Regions from separate parts of the Streptomyces sp. NBC_01390 genome, predicted to be linked through region 3. Evidence: riboswitches for the same ligand, from Rfam matches in the RefSeq annotation. Region 3 holds a riboswitch; each other region holds the start of a gene.

Region 1 (5,623 bases), 2.4 Mb from region 3:
AGCTCGCCGACAAGAAGGCAGCGGCGGCGGAGGCGGCCCGCAAGGAGCGACTGCGCCCCAAGTACGCCCTCCCGGTCGCACAGCGCGGCCTCAGCGCCTACTTCGGCCAGGCCGGCATCAACTGGATGTCCGTGCACACCGGCATCGACTTCCCGGTCTCGTACGGCACGACGGTGATGGCCGCGACGGACGGCACCGTCCGGACCCAGTGGAACAGCGCCTACGGCAACATGCTGATCCTGACCGACAAGGACGGCACGGAGACGTGGTACTGCCACCTCTCCAGCTACCAGGTCGCGTCCGGTACGACGGTCAAGGCCGGCGATCCCATCGCGTACTCCGGGAACTCCGGGAACTCGACCGGACCGCACCTGCACTTCGAGGTTCGGCCCGCCGGCGGCTCGGCGATCGACCCGCTCCCGTGGCTGCGCAGCCACGGCCTCGACCCGACGTAGATCCCGTCCGGTTCCCGTCCCCTTTTCACCCGCCGCGTCACCGGCGTGACCCGGGCATCTCGGCGATGCCCGGGTGTCCGGTCAGAGCTTCTCCACCGGCGCGTACCGCAGCAGCAGCCGCTTCGGCTTGTCCTCGCCGAAGTCCACGGTCGCCTCGGCGTTCGAGCCGGTGCCCTTCACGCCCACCACGGTTCCCAGACCGAACTGGTCGTGCGTGACCCTGTCCCCCACCGCCAGCGCGACCACCGGCTTCTCGACACCGCCCCGGCGCGTGGCGAAGCCCGACGCGCCCGAGGCAGCGGTGCGCGAGCGCGAGGACGACAGCGACGACGCCACCCCGGAGGCCGGGCCCGAGGAGGTCGCCGGAGCCATCGCGCCCGTGCGCTTCCACTCCAGATGGGCCGCCGGGATCTCCTCCAGGAAACGCGAGGGCGGGTTGTACGAGGGCTGACCCCACGCGCTGCGCAGCGACGACCGCGTCAGATACAGGCGTTCACGCGCGCGCGTGATGCCGACGTAGGCGAGCCGTCGCTCCTCCTCCAGTTCCTTGGCCTGACCGAGGGCACGCATGTGCGGGAAGACGCCGTCCTCCATGCCGGTCAGGAACACCACGGGAAACTCAAGGCCCTTGGCGGTGTGCAGGGTCATCAGGGTGATGACGCCCGAGCCGTCGTCGTCCTCGTCGGGGATCTGGTCGGAGTCGGCGACGAGGGCGACCCGCTCCAGGAACGCGGCGAGCCCTGCCGGAGCCGGCGCCTCGCCCTCGGCGGGCTGATCGGCCTCCCCGGCCTCGGCGGCCACTCCCGACTCCTGTTCGAACTCCAGGGCCACTGCGGCGAGTTCCTGGAGGTTCTCGATCCGGGTCTCGTCCTGCGGGTCGGTCGACGCCTGCAACTCGGCGAGGTAGCCCGTGCGTTCGAGCACCGCTTCGAGGACGGTCGCCGGGCCCGCGCCCGACTCCACGATCGTCCTCAGGTCCTCCATCAGCGTGTTGAACCGCTTGACGGCGTTGGTCGACCGGGAGGCCATGCCGTACGCCTCGTCCACCCGCTTCAGCGCCTGGGGGAAGCTGATCTTCTCGCGCTGGGACAGCGCGTCGATCATCGCCTCCGCGCGGTCGCCGATGCCGCGCTTGGGCACGTTGAGGATACGGCGCAGCGGCACCGAGTCCTCCGGGTTGGCGAGGACGCGCAGGTAGGCCAGGACGTCCCGGACCTCCTTGCGCTCGTAGAAGCGGACACCGCCGACGACCTTGTAAGGCAGGCCTACGCGGATGAAGATCTCCTCGAAGACACGCGACTGGGCGTTCGTCCGGTAGAAGACGGCGACGTCACCCGCCTTCGCGTCGCCCGCGTCCGTCAGCCGATCTATCTCCTCGGCGACGAACTGCGCCTCGTCGTGCTCGGTGTCGGCGACATAGCCGGTGATGCGCGCGCCCGCGCCCGCGTTGGTCCACAGGTTCTTGGGGCGGCGAGACTCGTTGCGCTCGATGACCGCGTTGGCGGCGCTCAGGATCGTCTGCGTCGAACGGTAGTTCTGTTCGAGCATGATCGTCGTCGCGTCCGCGTAGTCCTCCTCGAACTGGAGGATGTTGCGGATCGTCGCACCCCGGAAGGCGTAGATCGACTGGTCGGCGTCTCCCACGACGCACAGCTCGGCGGGAGGCAGGTTGTACTCGCTGGGCGGTACGTCGGCGTCGTCGCCGGTGTGCTCGGCGGTTCCGACGAGTTCCCGTACGAGCGCGTACTGGGCGTGGTTGGTGTCCTGGTACTCGTCGACCAGGACGTGCCGGAAGCGACGGCGGTAGTGCTCGGCGACGTCCGGGAAGGCGCGCAGCAGGTTGACCGTCGTCATGATCAGGTCGTCGAAGTCGAGGGCGTTGGCCTCACGCAGCCGCGACTGGTACATCGCGTACGCCTGGGCGAGGGTCTTCTCGAAACCGTCGCTCGCCTGGGCGGCGAAGTCCTCCTCGTCGATCAGCTCGTTCTTCAGGTTGGAGATCTTCGCACTGAAGGACTTGGGCGGGAAGCGCTTGGGGTCCAGGTCCAGATCGCGGCAGACGAGCGCCATCAGCCGCTTGCTGTCGGCGGCGTCGTAGATCGAGAAGGAGGAGGTGAAGCCGAGCCTCTTGCTCTCCCGCCGCAGAATCCGCACGCACGCGCTGTGGAAGGTCATCACCCACATCGCGTTCGCGCGCGGGCCGACGAGTTGCTCGACGCGTTCCTTCATCTCACCGGCGGCCTTGTTGGTGAAGGTGATCGCGAGGATCTGGCCGGGGTGGACGCTTCGCTCACCGAGCAGATGGGCGATGCGGTGCGTGAGCACACGTGTCTTGCCGGAGCCGGCGCCCGCCACGATGAGCAGAGGGGTGCCGGCGTGCACGACGGCCGCGCGCTGGTTCTCGTTCAGCCCGTCCAGGAGCGCTGCCGGGTCCACCACGGGACGCGGGGCGCCGTCGCGGTAGTACGCGTCCCGGTCCGGCGGCGTGTCGAACTTCCCGCCGAACAGATCGTCCGGAACGGACTCCGGCGCATGCTCGTCCTCGGGCGGTGGCGGGGGTTCCTCCGCGTGGGCCCGAGGGCTCTGGAGGTCCGCCAGGAAGCTGTCGTCAAAGAGGCTGCTCATCGCTCTCCGAGTCTAGGCGCCCCCACTGACAACCCGCTGCCACCCCGAAAACATCCGCCGAACACCGCCCGGCCCGAGCTGTGGCCGGCACTTGTCCGCCCGAACAGCGGGCCCTCGGTCAGTCCTCCATTCACATGATCAGGCAATTCATCCGATACCACCCCGAACCGAATCCATGAAGCCACGTTTAGGGTCGAGGTCACAAATAAGTATCGGGCATAGCGGTCATCAACCTTCACAGAAGCCACACCCGTTGGTTAGCGTGCCGTAAGGCCGCTCGATCTCCACCGGCGAACATCGCCGGGCCGCGCGGCCCCCGCCGAGTCCGATCGTGCCGCCGTGTGCGGCAGGAGCCGGGGACCCACCGAGAACTTGGGGTGAATCGGTCCGACTGCCTTCCAGGGCAAGGACCGTAGGGCAACCCTTCCGAACCACCCGCCCGAACCCGACAGCTAACCCGGTAGGCGGAACATGGAAGGAGTCGCCTCCCTTGGCGTCGTCGCACCGCAAGTCGCGCCCTACGGGAACGCGCGTAGCAGGCATACGGACCCCCGCCTTCGCCACGGCGGCCCTGACCGCTTCCGTAGCCCTGCTGACCCAGACCGCCAACGCCGCGCCCGGGGGGCCCTCCACGTCCCCGGCGCCCTCGGCCGACGACCGGCCGAGCATGGAGGAGGTCGAGGCGGAGGTCGACGACCTCTACCACCAGGCCGAGTCGGCCGCCGACGTGTACAACGCCGCCAAGGAGAGGGCCGCAAAGCAGCAGGGTCGTGTCGACGCCCTGATGGACGACGTGGCCCGGCGCACCCAGAAGCTCAACGACGCGCGCGAGGAGCTGGGTTCCTTCGCCGCGGCCCAGTACCGCACCGGGTCGGCCGCCCCCGACACGGCGACGTTCCTGCTGGCGGACACTCCGCAGGACTACTTCGACCAGAACCAGCTGATGGACCGTATGACGGCCCGCCAGAAGGACACGGTCGACGACTACATCACCCAGCAGGCCGAGACGACGCGGCAGCGCCGGGAGGCCACCGCGAGCCTGGAGTCGCTCACGGAGTCCCAGGACGACCTGCAGACGACGAAGACCGCCGTCCAGACGAAGCTCGCACAGGCCCGCCGACTGCTCTCCCGCCTCACCGCCGAGGAGAAACTGCGGCTCGCGGCGATCGAACGCGCGAAGCAGGCGGACGCCCGCCGCCAGGCGCAGGAACTCGCCCGGCAGCAGCAGGCCGCAGGGCAGCAACGCCAGCAGGACTCGGCAGCGGCGGCGCAGCAGTCACCGGGCACCGGCGCCTCGGACACCTCCACACCCGCGGTCCCCGCCTCCTCGTACGCCGGCAAGGCCGAGAAGGCCCTCGCCTTCGCACGCGCACAGGTCGGCAAGCCGTACGTCTGGGGTGCGACAGGGCCAGATTCGTACGACTGTTCGAGCCTCACTCAGGCCGCCTGGCGGGCCGCCGGAGTCAGCCTTCCGCGCACCACCTACGACCAGGTGAACGCCGGGACAACCGTTTCGCTCTCCGACATCCAACCCGGTGACCTGGTCTTCTTCTACGAGGACATCAGCCATGTCGGCCTGTACATCGGCAACGGCATGATGATCCACGCGCCGAAGCCGGGTGCGTACGTCCGTGAGGAGTCGATCTTCTACGACGGCGAGTCCGCGATCCACAGCGTGGTGCGCCCGGCCTGACGCCCATGTAGGTTCCGATTAGAGATGTCGCTGTCCGAGTGACTTGTCGTCAACTTGTCAGTCGAAACGCTCTCTTCGATCCACGGCCAGGCCCGGAGCCTGGCCGTGCTCTACCGCACGGGTCCACTACCTCGTTGGTTTTCTCGGCTTCTCATCCACGCTACTCATGGTGGTTGCCAGTGTCCTGGTGTCGATGACATCGGACACGAAGGGGCGGCCATGGGGACTGACCCAGGCGTCGCGGACGCGACAGGTAGCTGGACGGTTCAGGCGGCTTATCGGCGGGCCGACGGTCGGCTGGTCGAGGCCGAACTCGACCGGGTCCCGGTGGACGAGGTGGCCGGCGGACAGCCGGTACGCGAGTTCCGTTGGTACCGGGGCCGGAAGCACTACTCGGGTTGGTACCACGCCGCCACAACGGGTCGTCTCGTGGCCTACGAGAGTCGGCTGGAGCTCGCCCGCATTCTGCTTGCCGATTTCGCGCCGGATGTCACGGAGATCGCGGCCCAGCCGTTCCAATTGGTCGGCCCGGACGGTGACCGCGTTCGCCGTCATGTTCCCGATCTGTTCCTCGTCCATGCCGACGGTCTGGTGACCGTCGTGGATGTCAAGGCGCCCTCACGCATGAGGGATCCCAAGGTGATCGCGCAGTTCGACTGGACACGCCAGGTGTGTTCGCGCCGCGGCTGGGTCTATGAGACCTGGTCGGGGGCCGAGCATGCGGTCGTGGAGAACGTGCGGTTCCTGGCTGGCTACCGGCGCCGGGAGCTGGTGGAAGCCTCGCTCGTCCCGCGTGTGCTGGAGGTTGCCGCCTGCCAGCCGACCATCGGTGCCGTCGAGGCCGCGCTGG
Region 2 (5,623 bases), 5.2 Mb from region 3:
GCCATTCTCACCCGAACCGGTGAGGAGTGGTTGGTTTCCATCTCACCAAATCGACGAGGAGGAATCGTCAGACCTTGGGCTCAACTCCGTGTACTGCTACGGGATGACATGAGGAGGCGTAGCTTCCCCTGACCCCTAGGGGGCCAGGGCTCGGTGAGGGCCGACGGGGCCCGACTCCTCAGCCGGCCCGATGCACCACCGCGTCGCACATCTCCACCAGGGCGGCCTTCGCGTCGCACTCCACCAGCGGCGCCAACGCGGCCCGGGCATCCTCCGCGTACCGCACGGTGTCCCGCCGGGCCTGCTCCAGCGCCGGATGCGCCCGCAGCCGGGCCAGCGCCTCCGCGTGCCGGGCGTCGTCACTCAGGTCGGAGTCCAGCAACTCGCACAACGCGATGTCCTCGGCGAGCCCCAGCCGGGCCACCCGCTCCCGCAACCGCAGCACGGGCATCGTGGGAATGCCCTCCCGCAGATCCGTCCCGGGCGTCTTGCCCGACTCGTGGGAGTCGGACGCGATGTCCAGCACGTCGTCCGCGAGCTGGAAGGCGACCCCGAGCCGCTCCCCGTACTGGGTGAGCACATCCACGACACTGTCGTCGGCCCCGGACATCATCGCCCCGAACCGGCAGGCCACGGCCACCAGCGACCCGGTCTTCCCGCCCAGCACGTCCAGATAGTGCTCGACGGGGTCCCGGCCGTCCGACGGTCCCGCCGTCTCCAGGATCTGCCCGGTCACCAGCCGCTCGAACGCCTCCGCCTGCACCCGAACCGCCTCGGGCCCGAGGTCGGCGAGGATGTGCGAGGCCCGCGCGAACAGGAAGTCCCCGGTGAGGACCGCGACGGAGTTCCCCCAGCGTGTGTTGGCGCTGGGCACACCTCGGCGAACCTCGGCCTCGTCCATGACGTCGTCGTGATACAGCGTCGCGAGGTGGGTCAGCTCCACCACCACCGCGGACGGCACGATGCCCGGCGCGTGCCGGTCCCCGAACTGTGCCGCGAGCATCACGAGGAGTGGCCGGAACCGCTTCCCGCCCGCACGCACGAGATGCTGCGCGGCCTCCGTGATGAAGGGGACCTCGCTCTTGGTGGCTTCGAGCAACCCTTCCTCGACAGCCGCCAATCCGGCCTGGACATCGGCTTCGAGAGCCTGGTCCCGCACGCTCAGCCCGAACGGCCCGACGACGGTCACGAGGGATCTCCTGTCTGCTGGTGTCTACTGGCGGTCACACGGTGTGTCGATAGATCGCTGCCATCACTCGAGTCAGCGTATCCGGTCACGTTTCGATCACCGCTAGCGCCCGCCCGTCCAGGCCAGGCGTTATCGGATCACGACCGGAATGTTTTTGATCAGTCCAAAGCATGGACATTTATAAGCATCCCGCGCCCCGCCGACGGGCTCTCACGCGCATGTGTCACCTCATCCCCACCGTTCACCGCGACCGTCACCACAACAACGTCACGGACCGCGCCAGAGGTTCCGCCACCCACAACGCCTCGCAACATGTCGCAGTACCACGCAATGGACATGAGCCTTCAAGCTGCATCAAATACCCCAAACCCCTTGCTCATCCCACTCGTGTCACGACTACCCCCGGCCCGTGATTCGAGTCACGCCCACGGCGACCTCCCTTCGCCCGCACTTCGCAAACTACCCATTCGCTAAAGGCAAGTTGCCTCTCAGGCACCATCTCCCACTTGCCCCTTTTATCCGTAATGAGCACCCCAAATGGGTAAGTCCTGCATTTCTGCCCCTTGTTCGATCCATGTGCTCTCGCATACGTTTCGCGCCACACCGGGCGGACCGCCGAATCCTGCCACCGCCCGCAGAGCAGCAAACCCACCCACACACATGACTCACGCAGGCAGGAGCGGGGGACCCAGGTAAGCCGCCGGTCCGGGCGTTCGCGCCGGTCCGGCTCGGGGTGAAGCCGTGCGCCGACCGCGCGCCCGGCCGGGCATCTCCCGCCCGAACCCGACAGCTCACCTCGCAGGCGCCGGAGAGGACCCACCATGCCCGTACGAGGTCAGCACCACCCCGCGAGAGCCGCACGCCGCCCGTTCAGGCTCACGCGCACCGTCGCCATCACCGGAACGGCCGCCGTAGCCCTGGCCCTCCCCTTCCTGACCGCGACGGCGGCATCGGCCGCCCCGTCGGCCACGTCGTCCACGACGACGTACTACGCGAACAACCTGGACGGCTGGATCCGCGAGTCGCTCGACATCATGGCCCAGCACGGCATCCCCGGAACGTACGACGGCATCTACCGCAACGTCATGCGCGAGTCGTCGGGCAACCCGTACGCCATCAACAACTGGGACTCGAACGCGGCAGCCGGCACCCCCTCCAAGGGCCTCCTCCAGGTCATCGACCCGACCTTCGCCGCGTACCACGTCGCCGGCACCTCGTTCGATCCCTACGACCCGATCGCGAACATCACCGCCGCCTGCAACTACGCGGCGGCTCGCTACGGATCGATCGACAACGTGTTCGGGGCCTACTAGTCCGACCCCGGGCCGGCTCGCCCGAAGACCAGTAGCCGCCCAGGCCCAGGTCCGGTAGACCCGGGCCTGGGCGGACCGGAGGGCGGTAGCCCCGGGGCTACCGGGGCTACCGGGGCTACCGGGGCTACCGGGGCTACCGGGGCTACCGGCGCTACCGGCGCTACCGGCGCTACCGGACCGACCCGCCCCCGAACAACCGCTCCAGCACCACCGCGATGCCGTCGTCCTCGTTCGAGAGGGTGACCTCGTCCGCCACGGCCTTGAGTTCGGGATGGGCGTTGGCCATGGCGACTCCGTGGGCCGCCCAGTCGAACATCGGGATGTCATTGGGCATGTCACCGAAGGCGATGGTGGCGGCCGAGGTCAGCCCGAGATACTCGGCGGCCAGCGCGAGCCCCGTCGCCTTGGTGATGCCGCATGGCTGGAGTTCGACCGTGCCCGGCCCCGACATGGTGACCGTCGCGAGGGAACCGACCGCTCCGCGCGCCGCCGACGCCAACTCGTCGTCGGACAGGGACGGGTGGCGCAGCAGTACCTTGCTGATGGGCTCGGCCCACAGGTCGTCCCGGTGCCGTACCCGTACCGCGGGCAGCGTCGGGTGCGGCATCAGATAGCCCGGCTCGATGAGCGTGAGCCCGTCCACACCGTCCTGATCGACAGCGGCGTACACCTGCCCGACCTCGGCCTCGATCTTGCCGAGCGCGGTCTCCGCCAGCTCCTGGTCCAGGGTCACCGACCACAGCAGACGGTCCGCGCCGGCGTCGTACACCTGCGCCCCCTGCCCGCACACCGCGAGCCCCCCGGCACCGAGGTCGTCGAGCAGCGGCCGGACTCTCGGCGCCGGCCGTCCCGTCACGACCAGATGCCGGGCGCCGGCGGCCGTGGCGAGCGCCAGCGCGGCGCGCGACCGGTCGGAGAGCGTGTCGTCGGCACGCAGAAGCGTTCCGTCCAGGTCGGTGGCGATAAGTGCGTATGCGGTGGGAGCGGCCATGATCCAGAGAATACGGATCGTTCGGCCCATCGGTCTCCGTCCGAACCGGACGACGTTCGGCCTCTCTCCAGCAACACCCCCCGTGCCTACGCCAGTTCCTGCCGCAGGCACGGGGCGGGCATTGGCGCAGGGGGACGGGAGCCACACGACGACGCGGTACGGCGAGCCGCCGGTTCACAAGATCGAGCGCGCCCCGCATTGACCCACGGGACCAGAAACCCGAGCCATACCCGAGCCCTACCCGTGCGCCGCCGCCAGATGCCCCGCCAGCCGCGGTGACGCGAACTCCGTACCGCACACGAACCGCATCACCGGGCCGTACGAAGCGGCCGCCGGCAAGCCGGTGAAGTACAGCCCGGGCACCGAGGACACATACCCGGCACCGAGCCTCGGCGTCCCCCGGCTCACCGCCAGCTCCGTACGCAGTTCATGCCCGAGAAAGTCCATCGCGGCGATGTCGACGCGGTAGCCGGTCGCGGCTATCACATGGTCGGCCGACAACTCCCGCGTACGGCCGCCGGGTTCCTGGACAGTCAGCACCGGGTGCCCCCCGACGAAGCCCACCCCGCTCCCCGAACCGTCCCCCTTCGGCGCACTCTTGGCGCCCTGCGCGCCCTCCGCCTCAGCCGAGCCCGCGACCTCCACAGCCCCCATTACTCCCGTTACTCCGGTGACTCCCGCCCGGACGATCCGTGCGACCTCGCTCACCTGCACCTTGCCCTCGAACCGGTCGCGCAGCCACCACGCACCGAGCGGTCCCAGAACCCGGCGGACCAGGTAGTGGCGGGCCCGGGCCGGGAGGTAGCGGTAGGGGTGCGGATAGTAGGTGAGGGCCCAGAGCGACCACGCGTTGCCGAACGGCGACTCGGGTCGCAGCCTGGGCTGCCGCCAAGGGGGCGCACCGAAGGCGACGCGACCGCTCCCCCGCGACACCACCCGTACCCGTGCCCCCGCCTCCGCCGCCAGTACCGCCGTCTCCAGCGCGGACTGGCCCGCCCCGACGACGATCAGCTCCCTGCCCGCGAATCGGCTCAGGTCATGATGCTGCGAACTGTGGGACACCGGTCCCGTGGGCGAGGGCCCGTCCGGCGCCGCGGCCGCCAGCTCCGGGGGCAGATGCGCGAGCCCTGACAGCCCCGTGGCCACCACGACCGCCCGTGCGGTGAACAACTCGCCCGAGTCCAGCTTGAGTTCGAAGCCGCCCCCGCTGCCCGTGCCCTTGTGGCGCCGGTCCACGGACACCACCCGCACCCGCTCCAACTCGGGCACGAGCCGCTGCTGGAACCACTCGCCGTACGCGATGAACGTCTCCACCGGGATGATGTCCTCGTCGGTGACCAGCCGGGGCGCCCCCACCGCGTCGCAGTAGTCCGCCAGGGTGTGACCACGCTGCGGGGCGTCGATACTGGAGGCCGACGGTGTGGATTTCAGGAGCATCCCGGCGGGCATGTGGTCCCGCCAGCTCACCATGGGCTCGCCGAACACCCGCACCGGGATGCCACGCGCCCGCAGATGCGCGGCCGTGGACAGTCCGAACGGTCCCGCGCCGATAATCGCTACTGGATGGTTCACGAAGTCCCTCCCCAGGACGCTGCTTCGCCACTTCGTGTTGCTCTGTGTTCTGTACTCACTGCCACCGCACCGCACCCGTGCCCGCACCGCACCGGCACCCCGGCCCCCGTCGGCAGCTCCGGCTCTCAGCCGACGCCACCGGCGACGCCACGGCGGCTGGTCCGCCACAGCTGGTACAGGTGCTTCGCGCCCGGCCGCACGAACCGGGCGAGCATCGTGAGGAACGGCAGCGGGTCGTCACCCGCGAGCCAGGCCAGTTCCGTCCCGCTCGCCCGGGTCGGCGCGTGCGGCGTCGTGTAGCCGCTGCGTCGGTAGGCGAGGAGGGCGGGCAGGTCGATGTTCTCCACGATGTACCGGTGCCCGGCGCGCTGTTCCCCCTCCGGAACGGCACGCCCGGTCAGATCGAGATGCATGGCCCGCACGACGTCCACTCCCGACTCGCTCTCGAAGAGCCGGAACTGGGCGCCCATCCGCGGGTTGAAGTCGAGGAGTTTGTACTGTCCGTCGCGCCGGTCGAAGCGCAGGTCGAGGTCGATGATTCCGGTGAAGCCGATCTGT
Region 3 (5,623 bases):
CGGGCGCCACACGCCGGCCGTCCACCGTCGGGAGCCCGCCCACGTCACGGAAGTTGCGTACGCCGCCCAGCTCGGGCTCGGTCGACGGGACCTGCTGCGTCACGGGGGCTCCCCTCCCACACCGCCCCGCGGACGCTGCTCGTCGACGGGCGCGCTTCGACGATACGACATGGGTGAGCAGGCCAATGAGTTTTCCACAGGCGTTGCCGTCGGCCGCCGTGGCGCTGATGATGTTGATGCTTGAGCGTGCCTGTTCGGATCTGTGGGGACATGATGCTGGAAATTGCCGGAACCGGTCGTACGTGGCTCCTCTCGGGGCCCACGAGCAGCTACGCCGTCCATCTCACCGAGGACGACGAACTGCTCCATCTGCACTGGGGCCCGAGGATCGCCCTCGCGGACGCCGAGGCGCTCGCCGTCCGTCCGCTGCCGGACTACTGGCCCTTCGAGGCCCCGCTGGACGGCCATGAGGAGTACCCGGTCGAGGGCGGCCCCCGCTTCGTACGGCCCGCGCTGTCCGTCCGGAGCGACGAGCGCCGGGGCACCGAGTGGCGCTTCGAGGCGTACGAGACCGAGGGCGGCGACGACGGGGACGAACTGCGGCTTCGGTTCCGTGACGCGGGGCTGGCGATCACGCTCCACTACCGGATGCGCCACGACGTGGTGGAGCGCTGGGTGACCCTCGCCCATGACGCGCCCGAGGGAGCCGGCCCGCTGGAGCTGCTCCGTGCGGACTCCGCCACCTGGACGCTTCCCGAGCGCGACGGCTGGCGCCTCTCCCAGCTCCATGGACGCTGGGCCGCCGAGTCCCGTCTCGTGCGGACGGACCTCACCTACGGTGAGAAGGTCATCGGCAGCCGGCGCGGCCACACCGGGCACCATCACCTGCCCTGGGTGGCGCTCGACACCGACGCGACCGAGGAGCAGGGCGAGGTGTACGCGTGCGCGCTCGGCTGGTCCGGCTCCTGGCGGATCGCCGTCGCCCAGCTGCCCGACGCGCGTGTGCAGATCACCGGCGGCGCCGGATACGACGACTCCGGCCTGCTGCGCCTGGCGGCGGGCGAGTCCTTCACCACGCCCGTCTTCGCGGGGCTGTGGACCGACTCGGGGCACGGCGGGGCGAGCCGGGCGTGGCACACGTACCAGCGCGCGTTCGTCGTCCCCGACGCGGACCGGGACCGGCCCGTGCTCTACAACTCCTGGGAGGCCACGGAGTTCGACATCTCCGAGGAGCAGCAGGGGACGCTGGCCCGGCGGGCCGCCGCGATCGGTGTCGAGCTGTTCGTCGTGGACGACGGCTGGTTCGGGGCCCGGACCAGCGACCGGGCCGGTCTCGGTGACTGGACGCCGAACCCGGACCGCTTCCCGGCGGGTGTCAAACCGCTCGCCGAGTACGTGCAGGCCCTGGGTATGCGGTTCGGCATCTGGGTCGAGCCGGAGATGGTCAACCCCGACAGTGACCTGTACCGCGCGCACCCCGACTGGGTGCAGTTTCAGCAGGGACGGAAGCGGACGGAGTTTCGCAATCAACTCGTCCTGAACCTCGCCCGTGAGGATGTCCGCGAGTACCTCTGGGAGCAGCTCGACGGGCTGCTCTCCAGTGCCCCGATCGACTATGTGAAGTGGGACTTCAACCGTTGCTTCACCGACGCCGGCTGGCCCGGCGAGGACTACCCCCAGCGGCTGTGGGTCGACCACGTGCACGGGCTGTACGCCCTGCTGGACCGGTTGCGGGCGGCCCACCCCACGGTGGCCTTCGAGTCCTGCTCCGGTGGCGGCGGCCGGATCGACCTGGGGGTCCTCGCCCGTACGGACCAGGTGTGGACCTCCGACAACACCGACCCGCTGGACCGCCTCGCCATCCAGGAGGGCTTCAGCCAGATCCATCCGGCGCGGGTCATGGCCGCCTGGGTCACGGACAGCCCGAACACCCAGCTCAACGGCCGGGTCAGCTCGTTGCGCTTCCGGTTCGTGAGTGCGATGGCCGGGGTGCTCGGCGTCGGCGGCGACCTCGCCCGGTGGACGGAGGAGGAGCTGACCGAGGCCGGGGAGTGGGTGGGGCTCTACAAGGAGATCCGGCCCGTCGTACAGCGCGGCGACCTCTACCGGCTGCGGCGGCCGACCGGTGGACTGAGCGCGGTGCAGTACGTGCTCGGGGACGAGACCGTCGTCCTCGCCTGGCTCCAGGCGCAGCACCACGGTGAGCCGCTTCCGGCGCTGCGGCTGCGCGGGCTCGACCCGTCGGCGACGTATGAATGCCGCGAAACGGGCGAAATCCACAGAGGGGCCGTGCTGTTGCATCGCGGCCTGCGAACCGGGCTGAAGGGTGACCTCGATGCGGCAGTTTTCCGACTGCGTCGCATCTGACACTTCTGTCCGTTATGGCGCCTTAATTACAACTCGCCGGGAAATGGGGGTTGCTGTGAATCGGGCGCGTGAGCAGGGTCATATTCGTGACGGTGTGTCGCCGTCATGTTCACGTAATTTCGGCGTGATTAAAGGAAGTTCAAGGGGCTGAAAGATCCGGAATTCACGGACAGTGACCGGGAATTCCGGGGAGGATCACAGGAAACCCGTACACAGGGAACCTGAAGCTTGTTTCCGTGCGTCTTGGTCGCTTACGTTCGCCACCAATCCGGACGGACGCCCAATCCTGCCGCCGCCCGGAGCCCCCATCGAACACCCGAGTACGGCAGGAGCGGGGGACCCACAGGTAGAACGCCTGTTCCGGTCTCTGGAACAGGCTTGGGGTTAAGTCACGTTCAGGCGTGGCCGGACATCTCCAGTCCGCACCCGACAGCTCACCTCGCAGGCGACGGAGAGGAATTCGTCATGCCCGCGAAGGGTAAGCACCGCCGTCCGAAGTCCCAGCGATTCACTCGCTCGATAGCCGTCGCCGGAACCGGCGGAGCGGCTCTCGCCCTGCCGTTGCTGGGAGCCACCGGCGCCCATGCGGCCACGGCGGAGTCCACGACTCAGGCTGTTCAGTCGCTTTCGGAATCAGCCAAGTCCGTAACGGCCGATTCCGTTTCCGTGCACACGGCAAAGACCGAAAAGGCTGCCGCAGCGAAGAAGTCGGGCGTCAGGACCTACGCGGTCCGGTCCGGCGACTACCTCTCGAAGATCGCCCATGAGGAGAGCGTCAGCGGTGGCTGGCAGAAGCTCTACTCGGACAACCGGACCGCCATCGGCGCCGACCCGAGCCTGATCCACCCCGGTCTGAAGCTGACGATCGGCAAGAAGGCCGCGTCGACCTCGTCGTCCGCCGTGGAGTCCTCGTCCTCCTCGAAGTCCACGCGGAAGACGGAGTCCAAGCCTGCCGCCGAGAGCGCGACGGCCGACACCTCCACGACGACCGAGGCCGCCGACACCAGTAGCTCCAGCAGTTCCAGCGGCTTCACCCTTCCCGTGACCGGCGCCACCATCGGCACCGGTTACCACGTGGCGGGCAGCATGTGGTCCAGCGGCTACCACACGGGCGTCGACTTCGTCGTCCCGACCGGCACCTCCCTCAAGGCGGTCGGCGCCGGCACCGTCGTCTCCGCCGGCTGGGGCGGCGCGTACGGCAACCAGGTCGTCATCAAGCTCGCCGACGGCTACTACGCCCAGTACGGCCACCTCTCCCAGCTCTCCGTCTCGGCCGGCCAGACCGTGAGCGAGGGGCAGCAGATCGGTCTCTCCGGCGCCACGGGCAACGTGACCGGACCGCACCTGCACTTCGAGATCCGCACCACTCCGGACTACGGATCCGACATCGACCCGGTCGGCTACCTCCGCTCGAAGGGTGTCGCCGTCGGCTGACGCGCACCTCGTGCACGGACGTCCGTCAAGGATGTCCACCCAGTGCATCCACGTACATCCACCGAAGGCCGGCCCCGATCCCGGGTCCGGTCTTCGGCGGTCTCCGACGTACTACGTCGGCTGCGGCGCCAACGCCAACACCGCGACCCGGCTGCGCCGTTACGCCACTTCAGGATCACCGACTTCAGCGTCCGTGAGCTGCGTCTCCCCGTTATTCCGGGTTGACCAACACTTGACACGTGGCTTATCTCACCACACGTCAACCCCTTCCTACGGTCGCGTAGCTCACATCGGAAGGTGAATCATGGGCCGATGTGGCAGACGATTCGAAGAATGACAGCAGAGCAGTGATCGGGTCGTACGTGGCGGTGGGGGACAGCTTCACCGAGGGCGTCGGCGACCCCGGCCCCGACGGGGCGTTCGTCGGCTGGGCGGACCGCTTCGCGGTTCTGCTCGCCGACCGGCGCCCCGAGGGCGACTTCGACTACACGAACCTCGCGGTACGCGGGAGGCTGCTCGACCAGATCGTGGCCGAACAGCTCCCCGTCGCCAGGGAGCAGGCGCCGGACCTGGTCTCCTTCTGCGCGGGTGGCAATGACATCATCCGGCCCGGCAGCGACCCGGACGAGGTCGCCGAGCGATTCGAGCGGGCGGTGATCGGCCTCACCTCGGAGGTCGGCACCGTGATGGTGACGACCGGGTTCGACACCCGCAACGTCCCTGTCCTGAAGCACATGCGCGGCAAGATCGCCACGTACAACGGCCACCTCCGGGCCATCGCCGACCGGTACAACTGTCCGGTCCTCGACCTGTGGTCCCTGAAGACCATCCAGGACCGCAGGGCCTGGGACGGCGACCGGCTCCATCTGTCGGCGGAGGGCCACACGCGCGTGGCGCTGCGCGCGGGGCAGGTGCTCGGCCTCGAAATCCCGGCCGACCCGGACCAGCCCTGGCCGTTGCTGCCTCCCCGGGGCACCTTGGAGATCCGCCGCGACGACGTCCAGTGGGCCCGCGAGTACCTGGTCCCGTGGATCGGGCGGCGGCTGAGGGGAGAGTCGTCGGGGGACACCGTGACGGCCAAGGGGCATCTGTCGCCCGACGACATCAAGAGCCGTATCGACTGGGTCGCGTGAGCGAGTCGTTCGCGTGAGTCGATCGCGGGGCTTCGACACTTCTCGGCGCCGGGCGGGCATCCACAGCCCGTCCGGCGTTTGAGGACGAGGCCGTTCAAGCCGAAGGCCGATGGCCGAAGCGGGGGTCCAGGGGCGCAGCCCCAGGTCGACGACCAGGTCACTCACCTGGGGCCGGTCAACGCCGCCCGCTCAAGGCCCAGTTCCCCGGCCAGCGCAGCGTCCACCCACTGCTCGGCGCGCGTCCGTGACACCCCGTCGTACGCCGTCAGCTGGACGGCCAGCCCGTCCAGCAGCGCCGTGAGCCGCAGTGCCGTGCCGGCGGGGTCGGGGCACTCGAACTCGCCCGCGGCCACCCCCTCCGCGATGACCTCGGTGATCGCGGCCTTCCAGCGCCGGTCCAGGTCGCCGGCGACCTCCCGCAGCGCCGGGTCGCGCAGGGACACCGCCCAGCCCTCGATCCACAGCCGCCAGCCCTTGGCCTGACCGGTCGGCGCGTACCAGCGCACGGCGGACCGCAGACGGCGCAGCGCCGGGGAACGGCGGCCGAGGAGTTTGCCCAGGTGGGTGAGATCGGCCTCCGCGGCGTACCGGAAGGCGGCAGCGACCAGCTTCTCCTTCGTCGAGAAGTGGTACAGCACCAGCGCGTTGCTCACCCCGAGGACGGCGGCCACGTCGGCGATCCTGACCGC
Region 4 (5,623 bases), 8.9 Mb from region 3:
CCGGGGCCCTGGAGATGTACGCGACATGGAACAGACGGCCGATCAGCATCTTCACTCGGGCCGGCGTCCACCGCAGGTCGGCCCACCCATGGGCCAGCGGGCCACGCTCCAACTGCCGCTCCAGCCGGGCTATCTGCACGTCCGACAGCCGAGGCCGGCCAGGCGATCCCTTCGCCGCACCCCGGCCCGGCCCTCCTCGCGCCACTGACGCCGCCAACATTCCACCGGCCGCTCCGAGACCCGCAAAACGACAGCGATCCCCCGATTCTTGTCCCCGCCCTCGAAGCCAGCCACAGCCTTGAGCCGGACCCGCTCCCGCGCGGTCCTCTCGCCATCGGTCAAGCCACCGCCCTGCGGATATCTCACCCAACCAGGGCTACCGACTCCGCCTGCGCGCTGTCCGGCAAACAGCCCGACATCACCCGATCAAATCAGTACATCAAGAGGAACCCCAAGACCCTCGTGGCGGCTCGTGACGTGCTCGACAAGCTGCTTCCCTGGACGCGGCCGTGAGAGACGATCTTCGGCATCGGGTGTCATACGGCCTCTGACCTGGTCTTTTTCCTTGCTTGATAAAACCGGCTGTGGGTATTGCCACATCCTGGGTGTCAGAGGGTCCGGCTAGGGTCTGTCCACTGCCTACAAACACGTAGCTGCCCGGAGGACTCATGGCGTTCGGCTGGATCGACGAGCAGGCCGAGGCGCGCCGCCGCGCCGGGCTCGTACGGACCCTGCGGCCCCGCCCCGCCGACTCCCCGCTCCTCGACCTCGCGAGCAACGACTATCTGGGCCTGGCCCGCCACCCCGAGGTCACCGAGGGCGCGGCCCGGGCCGCCCGGCGCTGGGGCGGCGGGGCCACCGGCTCGCGGCTCGTCACGGGCAGTACCGAACTGCACGCGGAACTCGAACGCGAACTGGCCGAATTCTGCGGCTTCGAGGCCGCCCTGGTCTTCTCCTCCGGCTACGCGGCCAACCTCGCCGCTGTCACCGCGCTCGCACCGCACGGCTCCCTCGTCGTCTCGGACGCGGGCAATCACGCCTCGCTGATCGACGGCTGCCGCCTCGCCCGGGGGACGACCCAGGTCGTCGGGCACGCCGACCCGGACGCCTTCCGCAAGGCACTCGGCACCCACACCGGGCCGGCCGTCGCCGTGTCCGACACGGTCTTCTCGGTCGACGGGGACGCCGCACCGCTGGCCGAACTCGCCGCCGCCTGCCGGGAGTTCGGTGCGGGAATGGTCGTCGACGACGCCCACGGGCTGGGAGTCCTGGGCGAGGGCGGGCAGGGGTCGGCCTTCGCGGCCGGACTGGCGGGCGCGCCGGACGTCGTCGTGACGGTCACGCTGTCCAAGTCGCTCGGCAGCCAGGGGGGTGCGGTGCTGGGGCCCGCCCGGGTGATCGAACACCTCGTCAACGCGGCCCGGACGTTCATCTTCGACACCGGTCTCGCGCCCGCCGCGGCGGGCGCGGCCCTCGCGGCCCTCACCCTGCTGCGCCGCGAGCCCGAACGGGCCGCCCGGGCGCGTGCGGTGGCGCGTGAGCTGCACACCCGGCTGACGGCGGAGGGGCTGTCGGCGGTCCGGCCGGACGCGGCCGTGGTATCCGTGCGCGCACCGTCCCCGGAGGGGGCCGTGCGGTGGGCGGCCGACTGCCGGGCCGCCGGAGTGGGCGTGGGCTGCTTCCGCCCGCCGTCCGTGCCCGACGGGGTGTCCCGGCTGCGGCTGACCGCCCGCGCGGACCTGGCCGAGGAACAGATCGCGCGGGCGGTACAGGTGATCGGCGAGAACCGACCGTAGACGCGGAGATCCACAGTGCCGTTGATCAGTGACACGCGACCATGAGTCGGCGGACCGCGGCCGTGTGTCGTAGGGCGATCACCGGAACGCGGTGAGGAATCCCTGCCAGCTCTCGGGGGAGAAGAGCAGGACGGGCCCGGTGGCGTTCTTGGAGTCGCGTACGGCGAGCGGTCCGGCCGGGACATCGGTGTCCGGACGGGCCGTCTCCACACAGTTGTTCGCGCCGGTGCTGTAGCTGCTGCGCAGCCATCGCACACCGGGCGGTTCGACGACGGACGGTACGTTCCGAGGCAGTGCGGTCATGGTGCCTCCTCACACGCCGTAATGCAGACCGGCGATGAAATCCAACGAGTCCTCGGGCGAAAGGGCGTGGATCTGAAGGGTGTTGAAGGCCTCGCTGTAGGCCCGGAGGTCTTCTTTCCGTTCGAGGTAGAGGCTACTCATCATCTGGTCGAGAACAACCACATCCAAGTCAGAAGTGCTCGGAAAGGAGAAGATAACGAAAGGCCCGGTAATACCGATATACGCCCCTGCGGTGAACGGCAGGATCTGCAGCCGCACTTGAGGCAGTTGGGCCGCTTCCAAAAGCCACGCCAGCTGACGTGTCATCACCTCGGGTCCGCCCACCTCGCGGCGCAGCACCGCCTCGTCGAGGACCGCGCTCAGCTCCAGCGGCCGGTCCGAACGCAGCACGTCCTGCCGGGCCAGCCGCACCTCGACCAGCGCGTCGAGCCGCTTCTCTTCCAGGCCGTCCACCGCGGCCCGGGTCACCGCACGGGCGTACTCCCGGGTCTGCAGCAACCCCGGCACCACCGAGGTCTCCAGCGTGCGCATGGTGCCTGCCTGCGACTCCAGGCTGATGAAATCCCGGTAGGCGGGCGGCAGTACGCCACGGTAGGCATGCCACCAGTTGTGCCGGTCGCCGTCCTCGGTCCCCGCCAGTACGAGCAGCAGCTCACGCGACTCGCCCTCGGGAACGGCGTACGCGTCCAGAAGTAACCGGACGTCCGCCGGTTTCACGCCGCTCGCACCTGTCTCGATCCGGCTCACCTTCGACTGGTGCCAGCCCACCAGACGGGCCGCCTGACCGCTTGTGAGCCCGGCCCTGGCACGCAGCGCGCGCAGTTCGGCACCCAGCTTTCGGCGGCGCACCGCGGGACCGTACTGCATGGGCCACCCCTTACTCCTGATGAGCCGCCCGAATACGTTCTGGGGTCGCAGAGTTCACCGCTTCGAGCGACAGATATATGCATATCTTGGTGGATCGCACCCCGTGACCGGCGCCGGAATGGCAGTCTGGCGCGAAGCACCAGTCCGGGACCGTACTCGAATCAGCCGCTCCGTGTCGGGCCCCGGTCCTGTGGGAAAGGGACGACGTCGCCATGGCAGACCACCTGGAAGCATCCGTCACTCTGCCGAGCGATCCCGCCTCGGTCTCCGCCGCCCGCGCGTATGTCGCCAACGTGCTGGCGGAATGGGGCCTGCCGGGTGACTCCGAAGCCGCCGACAGCATCCGCCTGATCATCTCGGAACTCGCCACGAATGCCGTACAGCACACCTTCGGGTTGTCACCCACCTTCACGGTGGACATCGCCCTCGATCGTGACGAAAACCTGCGCATCGGGGTGACCGACAGCCACCCGCGTTTCCCCAAACGGCTGCCCGCCGCCGTGCAGCAGGACAACGGGCGCGGGATGGTCATCATCCGCTGGCTGACCGCCGAGTCGGGCGGCAAACTGCGGGTCCGCCCCACTCGGGAGGGCGGCAAGACGGTGTCGATCGAACTCCCGTGGACGGTCCCGGCCAGGCCTCCGGTGACCGCGGTCGGACAGCAGGAGCCGTGACGCCGCGCCGACGGGCTTCGGCGCGCTGTTCCCGCTGGAGGCGTCGCTGTCGCTGTGAACGGGGCCCGGGGCGGGCCGGCGGCTCCTGGCCGCCGGCCCACCCCGGGGAGGTCAGCTGACCCGGCCGTACCAGACGCTCTTCGTCCAGATCTTCTGGAGCTTCACGACATCCCCAGTCTTCGGGGAGTGCCAGATCTTTCCCTTCCCGGCGTAGATGCCCACGTGGTAGACGTTCGAGCCCGAGTGGAAGAAGACCAGGTCCCCGCCCCTGCGGCTCTTGGCGGAGATGTGCTTGGTCTTGTTGTACTGGGCCGCCGCCGTACGTGGCAGGGACTTGCCCGCCTTCTTGTACGAATACTGCGTCAGACCGGAGCAGTCGAACCTCTTCGGTCCCGCGGCGCCGTACTTGTACGCGGAGCCCTTCTTCGAAGCCGCGATCTGAAGTGCCTTCGTCGACGGTGCGACCGCCGCGGCGGCGTTGGTCGCGACACCGGGGATCACCAGGCTGCCGCCCACGGCGGCGAGGGTGAGAGCCGAGGCCGTACCGGCCCGGGTCATCAGCGACGGGACACGATTGAGCGCAGACATGCGCAACCCTTCGTCAGCCGCCTGTGAAGGATGACCTGTCGGATTCGGGCTGGCGAAGTTGCCCGGCCGCTGACGCGGCTTCACCCCAAGGGCTGCTCGGCCCGGTCATGGCGTGACCGTTCCGGCGACCCGTCGTGCTTGGGTCCTCCACTCCTGCCGATGCACATCTGTCGACCGGTCATCCAGGCGGCGGCAGGACTCGGCGTCCGCCCGGATCGCCCCGCCGCTTGTGGCGGGGGCTTGTCGTCAGGAAGGGATCTTGGCTCATGGAAGTGGGAAAATCCCAATGGAAACGGGGCTTTGTGGGGTTACTCACCGCTGGCCCGTTCGGGTGGACACCCGTACCCACGAAGGACTTTCGAGGGGGTCGCGCACCCTCGGACCAGGGGTTGAGCGGTCTCGATTCGGTTACGAACCGTGCGTGTCGCGCAAGTCGAGCGGGCCGGACGGGGGATCCGCGACTACTCCGAACGGGGGATGCCGCCTAGTCACTTCCCCATCCGTTCCGGACAGTCCGTCACCTGACGGATGAGCCCGCCTGATGCGGTCCCGTGGATGCGGCGCGTCAACCGGCGGGCTCACGAGGAACGGTGACGCGCGCCGTGCGGCGCTCCCCGTCCAGGACGCGCAGCGCACGCGCCAGCGTATGGGCGTGCACCTCGGCCTCGCCCCGCTGGTGCATCAGCTCCAGCGCGTCGCGCAACGCCACCGCCTTGGCGACGAGCGCCTGCGCGGCCCTCAGCCCGCGGTAGGTGTCGCCGTGATAGGCGGGATTGATACGGCCGAGCAGATCGGCCACTTCGAGGTAACGGTCGATCAACTCGCCCTCCGCGCGCGTCAGCGCGGGCAGCGGAGGAAGTTCGGGTGGAAGCATCGGCGGCTCACCTCGTACCGGGGGTGGGGTGCGACGACTTGCGGCTGGGCACGATCCGGTCCACCAGCCCGTATTCCAGAGCGGCCTGGGCGTCCAGGATCTTGTCCCGCTCGATGTCCGCGGCGACCCGCTCCGCGCTCTGGCCGGTGTGCCGTACGAGCAGTTCTTCCAGCAGGTTACGGACCCGGCCCAACTCCTGGGCCTGAATGGAGAGATCGCTCACCTGGCCGTGGACCGGCTCGGACAGCGAGGGCTGGTGGATCAGCACCCGGGCTCCCGGCAGCGCGCTGCGCTTGCCCGGCGTACCCGCGGCCAGCAGCACGGCCGCCGCGGAGGCCGCCTGCCCCAGGCAGACCGTCTCCACGTCGCAGGTGACGAACCGCATCGTGTCGTAGATCGCCGTCATCGCGCTGAACGAGCCGCCGGGGGAGTTGATGTACAGGGAGATGTCCCGGTCGGGCGCGAGGTACTCGAGATGCATGAACTGGGCCATCACGTCGTTCGCCGAGGTGTCGTCGACC

What was found. A riboswitch is a leader RNA that binds a small molecule or an ion and turns the genes downstream of it on or off. The one in region 3 is predicted to bind cyclic di-AMP.
Region 1: another riboswitch for cyclic di-AMP. It lies ahead of OG241_RS35465 (NlpC/P60 family protein); the one in region 3 lies ahead of OG241_RS45725 (peptidoglycan DD-metalloendopeptidase family protein).
Region 2: another riboswitch for cyclic di-AMP. It lies ahead of OG241_RS22670 (transglycosylase SLT domain-containing protein); the one in region 3 lies ahead of OG241_RS45725 (peptidoglycan DD-metalloendopeptidase family protein).
Region 4: another riboswitch for cyclic di-AMP. It lies ahead of OG241_RS05525 (C40 family peptidase); the one in region 3 lies ahead of OG241_RS45725 (peptidoglycan DD-metalloendopeptidase family protein).

The regions. Positions count from the first base shown of each region.
Region 1 covers NZ_CP109551.1:7,864,008-7,869,630, reverse strand. The annotation lists gene OG241_RS35475 (M23 family metallopeptidase) at 1-455, shown strand, start outside; gene pcrA (DNA helicase PcrA) at 537-3,080, opposite strand; cyclic di-AMP (ydaO/yuaA leader) riboswitch at 3,406-3,563, shown strand; gene OG241_RS35465 (NlpC/P60 family protein) at 3,571-4,773, shown strand; gene OG241_RS35460 (TnsA-like heteromeric transposase endonuclease subunit) at 4,993-5,623, shown strand, end outside.
Region 2 covers NZ_CP109551.1:5,030,661-5,036,283, forward strand. The annotation lists gene OG241_RS22665 (polyprenyl synthetase family protein) at 179-1,189, opposite strand; cyclic di-AMP (ydaO/yuaA leader) riboswitch at 1,841-2,007, shown strand; gene OG241_RS22670 (transglycosylase SLT domain-containing protein) at 2,011-2,502, shown strand; gene OG241_RS22675 (HAD family hydrolase) at 2,672-3,493, opposite strand; gene OG241_RS22680 (NAD(P)-binding domain-containing protein) at 3,731-5,065, opposite strand; gene OG241_RS22685 (ATP-grasp domain-containing protein) at 5,191-5,623, opposite strand, start outside.
Region 3 covers NZ_CP109551.1:10,221,328-10,226,950, forward strand. The annotation lists gene OG241_RS45715 (tyrosine-protein phosphatase) at 1-103, opposite strand, end outside; gene OG241_RS45720 (alpha-galactosidase) at 274-2,367, shown strand; cyclic di-AMP (ydaO/yuaA leader) riboswitch at 2,671-2,828, shown strand; gene OG241_RS45725 (peptidoglycan DD-metalloendopeptidase family protein) at 2,833-3,801, shown strand; gene OG241_RS45730 (DUF6250 domain-containing protein) at 3,833-4,102, shown strand; gene OG241_RS45735 (SGNH/GDSL hydrolase family protein) at 4,149-4,934, shown strand; gene OG241_RS45740 (TetR/AcrR family transcriptional regulator) at 5,096-5,623, opposite strand, start outside.
Region 4 covers NZ_CP109551.1:1,296,460-1,302,082, reverse strand. The annotation lists gene OG241_RS05555 (hypothetical protein) at 1-139, opposite strand, end outside; gene OG241_RS05550 (hypothetical protein) at 130-294, opposite strand; gene OG241_RS05545 (8-amino-7-oxononanoate synthase) at 669-1,796, shown strand; gene OG241_RS05540 (DUF397 domain-containing protein) at 1,875-2,099, opposite strand; gene OG241_RS05535 (helix-turn-helix domain-containing protein) at 2,109-2,966, opposite strand; gene OG241_RS05530 (ATP-binding protein) at 3,179-3,640, shown strand; gene OG241_RS05525 (C40 family peptidase) at 3,752-4,228, opposite strand; cyclic di-AMP (ydaO/yuaA leader) riboswitch at 4,232-4,411, opposite strand; gene OG241_RS05520 (hypothetical protein) at 4,794-5,102, opposite strand; gene OG241_RS05515 (ATP-dependent Clp protease proteolytic subunit) at 5,110-5,623, opposite strand, start outside.